Regions from separate parts of the Mesorhizobium sp. M0227 genome, predicted to be linked through region 1. Evidence: riboswitches for the same ligand, from Rfam matches in the RefSeq annotation. Region 1 holds a riboswitch; the other holds the start of a gene.
What was found. Region 1 has a riboswitch for thiamine pyrophosphate ahead of thiC (phosphomethylpyrimidine synthase ThiC). Riboswitches for the same ligand answer to the same signal wherever they lie in the genome.
Positions count from the first base shown of each region.

Region 2: it holds a riboswitch for thiamine pyrophosphate, as region 1 does, so the genes downstream of both, thiB (thiamine ABC transporter substrate binding subunit) here and thiC (phosphomethylpyrimidine synthase ThiC) in region 1, are expected to answer to the same signal.

Region 1 is NZ_JAMYSJ010000034.1:27,393-31,685, forward strand. Features, by position in the region: gene thiO (glycine oxidase ThiO) at 1-307, opposite strand, end outside; gene thiC (phosphomethylpyrimidine synthase ThiC) at 304-2,139, opposite strand; TPP riboswitch at 2,243-2,359, opposite strand; gene NKJ00_RS28745 (ATP-grasp domain-containing protein) at 2,583-3,887, opposite strand.
Region 2 is NZ_JAMYSJ010000003.1:173,948-178,240, reverse strand. Features, by position in the region: gene thiP (thiamine/thiamine pyrophosphate ABC transporter permease) at 1-760, opposite strand, end outside; gene thiB (thiamine ABC transporter substrate binding subunit) at 1,004-2,002, opposite strand; TPP riboswitch at 2,046-2,160, opposite strand; gene NKJ00_RS06455 (thiamine diphosphokinase) at 2,248-2,907, shown strand; gene NKJ00_RS06450 (ABC-F family ATP-binding cassette domain-containing protein) at 2,909-4,293, shown strand, end outside.

The DNA.
Region 1 (4,293 bases):
TGCGGCTGGCGAACCGGTCGAGCTCGCCCGCATCGCGCGGCGCGGCCAAGACCAGCGTTCCCCGTCGTGCTACCAAGCCGGGCGTTGCGGCGTCCCACCAGTCGGCGGCGTCGCGTCCGAGATCCAGCACCGGCTGCTCGGCGCTTTCACGCTCGCACCACGGCGCCAACATGCCACCGGCGAACCACGACGCATTGCCGCCAAGGGCAGGCCTTGTCTCGGCAACGGTAACCACCGCGCCGCGTGCGGCGAACTCGAAGGCGACGGTGAGGCCGGCAACGCCGGCCCCTTTGACCAAGACCTTCATGATGGCTCACGTGGCTGAGGTATGAGCGGCGCGCCGGTCTCGTCCGCCGGCAGGTAGAGATCGCCGCCCTCGCGGTATTTCGCCGCCATCGCCGCCATGCCCTCTTTCTGCGCCTCGGCACGGATGTCGTGAGAGATACGCATCGAGCAGAATTTCGGTCCGCACATCGAGCAGAAATGCGCCACCTTGTGCGCTTCCTTGGGCAAAGTCTGGTCGTGGAAGGACCGCGCCGTTTCCGGATCGAGCGACAGGTTGAACTGGTCCTCCCAGCGGAACTCGAAGCGCGCGCGGGAAAGCGCATCATCCCTGACTTTCGCTGCCGGATGGCCCTTCGCCAGGTCGGCGGCGTGGGCGGCGATCTTGTAGGTGATCACGCCGATCTTGACGTCGTTGCGATCGGGAAGGCCGAGATGCTCCTTCGGCGTGACGTAACAGAGCATGGCGGTGCCGAACCAGCCGATCATGGCGGCCCCAATGCCTGAGGTGATGTGGTCGTAGCCCGGCGCGATGTCGGTTGTCAGCGGTCCAAGCGTATAGAAGGGCGCTTCGCCGCAGACAGCGAGCTGCTTGTCCATGTTCGCCTTGATCTTGTGCATCGGCACGTGGCCGGGGCCCTCGATCATCACCTGGCAATCCTTCGCCCAGGCGATCTGCGTCAGCTCGCCGAGCGTCTCCAACTCGGCGAACTGCGCCGCGTCGTTGGCATCGGCGATCGAGCCGGGACGAAGGCCGTCGCCGAGCGAGAAGGACACGTCATAGGCTCTGGCGATGTCGCAGATCTCCGCGAAGTGCTCGTAGAGGAAGCTTTCCCGGTGATGGTGCAGGCACCATTTTGCCATGATCGACCCGCCGCGCGAGACGATGCCGGTGACCCGGTCGACGGTCAGCGGGATGTAATGCAGCCGCACGCCGGCGTGGATGGTGAAATAGTCGACGCCCTGCTCGGCCTGTTCGATCAGCGTGTCGCGGTACACCTCCCAGGTCAGATCCTCGGCAATGCCGCCAACCTTCTCGAGCGCCTGGTAGAGTGGCACCGTGCCGATCGGCACCGGTGCGTTGCGCACGATCCAGTCCCGGATGTTGTGAATGTTGCGGCCGGTCGACAGGTCCATCACCGTATCGGCGCCCCAGCGAATCGCCCAGACCATCTTTTCGACCTCTTCGGCCATCGACGATGTGACGGCGGAGTTGCCGATGTTGGCGTTGATCTTGACCAGAAAATTGCGACCGATGATCATCGGCTCGCTCTCGGGATGGTTGATGTTGGCGGGAATGATCGCCCGTCCGCGCGCCACCTCGTCGCGGACGAATTCGGGTGTGACGAAATCGGGCAGCATCGCGCCGAAAGCCTCGCCGTCGCGCTCAAGCTTGCCGTGCAGGATCTCGCGACCAAGGTTCTCGCGGATGGCGACGAACTCCATTTCGGGTGTGATGATGCCGGCGCGTGCATAGGCAAGCTGCGTCACCGCCTTGCCTGCTTTGGCCCTGAGCGGTCGGTGGCGGATGGGAAATTCTGGCGTCAGGCGTTCGCCCGTCGCGAAACCGTTGTCCTCCGGCCGGACGTGGCGGCCGTCACAGTCCTCGACATCGCCGCGCGCCAAGATCCATTCGTGGCGAAGCCGGGCCAGGCCTTTTTGGATGCTGGTTTCGACAGCCGGATCGGTATAGGAGCCCGACGGGTCGTAGACGGTGACGGGCGGTTCGCTGGCTGTCGGATGGACGGAGATTTCGCGCATCGGCACCCTGATCTGCGGGTGGATGGCACCGGGCTTGTGGATCTTACGCGAAGCAGGCAGCGGTCCCGTCGACACGGCGGGGGTGAGGGCATTCATCTTGAGGCTCCTTTGCTCATGCATTGGAGACCCAGTTCTGTGCCGGAAGGATGAAAAGACGCTTCTGTCTACCTGCCGAAACAGGACCTCGGGCGTGAACTCCCGCAGAGCGCTTGCACCGTCCCTACGCCAGTATGAACTGGATCAGGTTCAACGGGTCACTGCGCCGCGAAAGCCAGCAGTATCTCAGCCCCTTGCCGGGACTCCCCTGGTGAATGCCTCAAGTTGAACGGGCCGGGGTTGTCTTGTCAAGCGCGTGTTCGTCCTGCGGCGGCGGTGGGCGGCAATCAAATTGGGCCCAAATTGGGCCGACGGCCTCGCCACGGGTCGCGGAGAAGTTCCGCGGGAGGTAGGGCAGGTGTGGCCAAAGCTGCATTTGCCTCGTCAAACTTGATGTGACATTGACGTAGACGGAACTGCTGCGTTTCAAGGATCTTAAGCCGTCAATGCCTGATCGGAACAGAACTGGTGGACCGCCCGAACGCCCCACAAACATCGTGCTCTCGATCACCTCCTATTGTCGCCGGAAAAGGGGTGATCGACCAATCGATCAAGGCGACCGCTCGCTGAAGGGCGCCCTCGGTTTCAGCACGGCTGGGTGAAGTGGCAATGACATGTCCAATCCAGTCTCGGAAATCCCCCTTCCTGACGATCGGTGTCTTGGGTTCAACATTCAATTTGACCTCGGCCACACCTGATATAGCAGCTGCCTGAGTGTCGCCACCAATCCAGTCCAGGGTGCCATCTTGATCAGGAAGCAGGAATCGCGCGGCCGCAGTATGCGAATGCTTTTTGCGCAGATCCCATTCCTCGCCAATGACAAGCTTGATGTGCTCGGTGACGAGGTCGACACCGTAAGCTAACTGGACCAGTTGAGGGTCGGGCGCGCCACTAAGACGCGGATTGACTTCAATGACAACTGGACCGCGTTTCGTGCACCGGAGTTCAATGTTAGTTGGCCCCCAGCCAAGGCCGAGAGCCCGCAAACAGCTCAGCGAAACATCGGCGATGCGCTCACGCTCCTGATCGGTTAGCAGGGCCGGATATGTCACCTCACGTATGACGAAATGGGGGAGGGGACCAAAGTCATTGGCGCAAATCGCAACGACCTCATTCCCCATAACATTAATGCTATATAACGGGCCCTGTGCGAATTCTTCGACGAGTATTTTCGGTGTAGACCGCCATATGTGCTTTCCGCCCAATAGATAGGTCGTATGTTCGGCTACGTCTTCGAGGCTGCGGCACAATCGGACACCGATGCTGCCGCTGCCTACTGCCGGCTTAAGAATCACGGGCAGGCCGATCTCTGCAGCCGAGCTTTCTACCTCCGCCGCATTCGTTGCTAACCGATAAGCCGGTATTGGAACGCCGGCCTGCGCGAGGAGTTGGCGTTGCTTGAATTTGTCGCAGCTTCGTTCAATCGATTCAGGGTTCGGCCCCGGTAGATCGAAATGCCGGCAAAGCTTGCCAACTGTCGCATAGATCGATTCATGGTCCCCGGCAAAGCCAGTAATGCCAGCAATGTCGTGGGTAGCACGCAGCCGCGAACATTCGCGGACCAACGCTTCGAGATTGCCAGTGTCGACACGGATTGCCTCAACGTTTTCCGCCGAAAGATAGTCGTACCGAGGTGGATCAGCCGTCAGAGTAATTGGATGAAGACCAAGACACTGAGCCGCTTGGACGTATAGCTGACCAGTACCCCTATGGCCTTCGACCAATATGAGCGCTCTTCTTCTTACCATTGCTGTTAATCCCGATGTTGCGTGCTGGCGGCGGTCCGAGGGTACCGGCGTCACTTTTATGGCCGTGCCGGACCTCCGACTCGCGGTGCCGTACCATTGTCAACGACTGACGGTTGTAAAAATCTTGTAAATTGATTTGAAGGATCTGTTGCAGCGTTGTTGATTAGGGCGGCGTCGGAGGCTTGCTCCGTTCAAACTGGTTAGCTGGGGTTGGTGTGTGATCCCGTGGGCCTGGGCGTGACCTACCCCTCGGGTAGGGCACGCCAAGCCACATCAAACTCGCAGCACAAGAACATGCGCTCTGGTCATACCGGCTCATGGTGAGCCCTGAATCTGGAACCGGCCCGATGTGTAAGCAGCGAGTCGTCAAACGGCCCCATTCAATCATGGAGTCACATCATTTAAG
Region 2 (4,293 bases), on a different contig from region 1:
TAAAGGTCAAGGCGATCTGCAACAGCGTCAGTGTAACGGCCCGCGCGGGATCGAAATCGAAGCGCAGCGCCTGGTAGATGCCGACCTCAAGCGTCGTCGCGGCCGGCCCGCCGCCGAGCGTCAGCACGATGGTGAAGGATGTGATGCAGAGCATGAACACCAGCCCGGCGACGCCGGGCAGTGCGGCGCGCAGCGTTGGCCATTCGATCAGCCGGAACGCCGGCCGCGCCGCCATGCCGAGCTGGCTCGCCAACCGCCATTGGTCGGCCGGTATGGTCTGCAGCGCCTCGAGGAACAGCCGCGTCGCCAGCGGCAGGTTGAAGAAGACATGGGCGACGAGGATGCCGGACAGGCCATAGATGCCCGGCCAGCTTCCCCCGCCGATCACGGCAAGCACGCCGGCGAAATAGCCGGCACGGCCATAAAGCGCCAGGATGCCGAGTGCTGCGACAATAGCCGGCAGCGCCAACGGCACGGCGAAGATCTGCAGGATGAAGGCGCGAGCGAAGAAACGTGGGTGCCGCGACAGAGCGCGCGCCACGAACAGCGCCGGGATGACCGAAAGCAGCGTCGAGAGCGCCGCTTGCCAGAGCGTGAAGCGAATGACGCGAAGCAGATAGGGATCGAAGGTTGCCCAGGCGCCCGAGAAATCATGGGCGCCCTCGAAAAGCAGGCCAGCAAACGCGCCGCCGATCAGCAGCGCGATTGCAGCGAGCGCGAGGGTGCCAGCGGTGATGCGGGGGTCAGACGCGCGTTGCACGCTGGACCACCATTCTTTCCATCGCGGCAATTACAAAGGATTGCGTTCCTTGGCGCCCCCCTCTGTCCTGCCGGACATCTCCCCCTCCAGGGAGGAGATCGGCCGTCACCCATGCTTCCGCTAGTCTCCAACGTTGCCGGACTGTAACCAGCAACGACGCTGCCAATCTCCCCCCTTGAGGGGGAGATTGCCGGCAGGCCAGAGGGGGGTGGAGTGGCGCGAACATCAAAAGAACTCGCAAGCCTACTTGCTCATCACCGCCAGCCATTCATCGACCCAAGCCTTGCGGTTGGCAGCGACCTCTTGCGGGCTGAACAGCAAGGTCTTGGTCGGCTTGACCAGTTTGTCGAAGGCCGGATTGAGCGGCTTGTCGGTCTTGCCGGCCGGGAACATCCAGTTGGTCTCGGGGATGGCATCCTGGAATTTCGGCCCGGTCATGAAGGCGATGAACTTGGCCGCCAGCGGGTTCTTGGCCCCCGCCGTGGTGATACCCGCGACTTCTATCTGCAAATACTCGCCCTCCTCGAACGACGCTGCCTGATAGCGCTCTGTCTTCTCGGCGACCATGTGGTAGGCCGGCGACGTCGTGTAGGACAGCACCATCGGCGCCTCGCCCTTGGTGAACAGCCCATAGGCCTCGCTCCAGCCCGGCGTCACGGTCAGCACTTTCGCCTTGAGCTTGGCCCAGGCCTCGGGCGCCTTGTCGCCATAGACTGACTTGACCCACAGAAGCAGACCGAGGCCCGGCGTGGAGGTGCGCGGATCCTGGATGACGATCTTGTCATCGGCACTGCCCTCGACCAGCTCTTTCAGGCTTTTCGGCGGGATCTTCAGCTTCTCGGTGTCGTAGACGACGGCGAAATATCCGTAGTCAAAGGGGACAAAAGTATCGTCGCTCCAGCCACCCGGCACGTTGACATCAGTTACGCCGCCATGCGGCGCGAACAAGCCTGACGCCTTGGCATCGGCGGTGAGATTGGTGTCGAGGCCAAGCACGATATCGGCCTTGGTCGATGCGCCTTCCAATCTGACGCGGTTGAGCAGCGCGACGCCGTCGGCGACCGAGACGAACTCGACATCGCAGCCGCATTCGGCCTCGAACTCCTTCTTCACCACGGGACCCGGACCCCAGTCGGCGGTGAAGCTATCATAGGTGTAGACGGTGAGCTTGTCCTTGGCCAAGGCCGGTCCGGACAAGGCCACGACCGTTGCTGAAACAAGAGCGTATAAAAACGTGCGCATCGGCGCCTCCTTCGTTCGAATTGAAAGGAATTGAGGCGTCGGACTGTCCGAAACGTCTAATCCCTCCGCCGGTACAAACCGGATCAGGTTCAGCGGGTTGGCGAGACTGCCTCTCAGCCGGTCCGCGAAGATCGCGTCCGGCACCCCGTTAGAGCGTTTCGACACATAGGCCGGGCCGATCCCCCATGCAAGTGGGAGTTTGCCGCCTTCCGTTTCCCGTGCCGGGCTGGTAAGGGCCACACGATATGAGCACATTCACCATCCTGCTTGGCGGCGATCTCATCCGCACGCCACGGCTCGACCGCCAGGCCGAAGGCTCCCGCGTCATCGCCGCCGACGCCGGCATCGGGCATGCGCGGCTGCTGGGTCTCGTGCCCGAACTGTGGGTGGGCGATTTCGATTCCGTGCCAGCCGAGCTGCCTGACGATCTCGCTTCCGTGCCGCGCCGGACCTTCCCGGCGGAAAAGGACCAGACCGATGGCGAACTGGCCATTGCCGCCGCACTCGAGCGCGGCGCGACCCGCCTGGTGCTCGCAGGTGCTTTCGGCGGCAAGCGCGCCGACCACGCTTTCCTGCATCTGGCGCTTGCCCTGCGGCTGGCCGAGGCCGGGACTGATGTGCTCCTGACCAGCGGCGCCCAGGAAGGCATCCCGCTGCTGCGCGGAACGGCCGGCTTCGACTATGCCGATGGCACGCTGTTTTCGGTGCTCGGCTTTTCCGAGCTCGCCGGCCTGACCGTCACCGGCGCCAAATGGCCGCTGAACCACGTCAAGGTGGCGTTCGGTTCGTCGCTGACCATCTCCAACGAGGTCAAGTCCGACAAGACCGGGGGCCGCCTCGAAATCGCGCTCGGCCATGGCCGCGCGATGCTGCTCGCTCATCCCTATCCCTTACCTGAAAGCTGACATGGCCCCGCCTCTTCTCAACCTCGACGGGATAAAACTGACCTTCGGCGGCACGCCGCTGCTCGACGGCGCCGCCTTGACGGCTTCGGCCGGCGACAAGATTGCACTGGTCGGCCGCAACGGGTCGGGCAAGTCGACCCTGCTGAAGATCGCCGCTGGCCTGATCGAGCCGCAGGACGGCGAGGTGTTCCGCCAGCCTTCGGCAACTATCCGCTATTTGCCGCAGATGCCGGACATGGAGGGCTTTGCCACCGTCCGCGCCTATGTCGAGGCCGGGCTTGGCCCCGCCGACGATCCCTACCGAGCCAGCTATCTGATGGAGCATCTCGGACTGTCGGGTGAGGAACGTCCGAATGATCTGTCGGGCGGCGAGGCGAGGCGTGCTGCCCTTGCCCGCGTGATGGCGCCGGAGCCAGACATCCTGCTGCTCGATGAGCCGACCAACCATCTCGACCTCTCGGTCATCGAATGGCTGGAAGAAGAACTCATCCGCACCTCCTCGGCACTGATCGTCATCTCGCACGACCGCCGCTTTCTCGAACGTGTGTCGCGCGCCACCATCTGGCTCGATCGCGGCCAGACCCGCAGGCTGGACAAGGGCTTTGGCCATTTCGAGGAATGGCGCGACCTGGTCCTGGAGGAAGAAGAGCGCGAGCAGCATAAACTCGGCCGCCAGATCGTTCGCGAAGAGCATTGGCTGCGCTACGGCGTGACGGCGCGGCGCAAGCGAAACATGCGCCGGCTCGGCGAGTTGCAGACCATGCGCCAGCGTTTTCGCGGCCATCGCGGTGCCGAAGGGTCGGCGACCATGGTGGCGAGCGACGCCGCCGAGTCCGGCAAGCTGGTGATCGAGGCGAAGAACATCGAGAAGAGCTTTGGCGATCTCACCGTGGTCAAGGGGTTTTCGACCCGCATCCAGCGCGGCGATCGCGTCGGCCTGGTCGGGCCGAACGGCGCCGGCAAGACGACGCTCTTGAAGATGCTGACCGGCGAGATGAAGCCGGACGCCGGTTCGGTGCGGCTCGGCACCAATCTGGAGATCGCCACGCTCGACCAGAAGCGCGAGGCGGTCGACCCGCAGGAGACGCTGGCGCAATATCTCACCGACGGGCGCGGCGAGAACCTCGTCATCAATGGCGAGCAGCGCCACGTCGTCTCCTACATGAAGGATTTCCTGTTCAAGCCGGAGCAGGCACGCACGCCGGTGCGCGAGTTGTCCGGCGGAGAACGGGCACGGCTCTTGCTGGCGCGGGTGCTGGCGCGGCCGGCAAACCTTCTGGTGCTCGACGAGCCGACCAACGATCTCGATATGGAGACGCTGGAACTGCTGCAGGAACTGGTCGCCGGCTTTGCCGGCACCGTCATCCTGGTCAGCCACGATCGCGA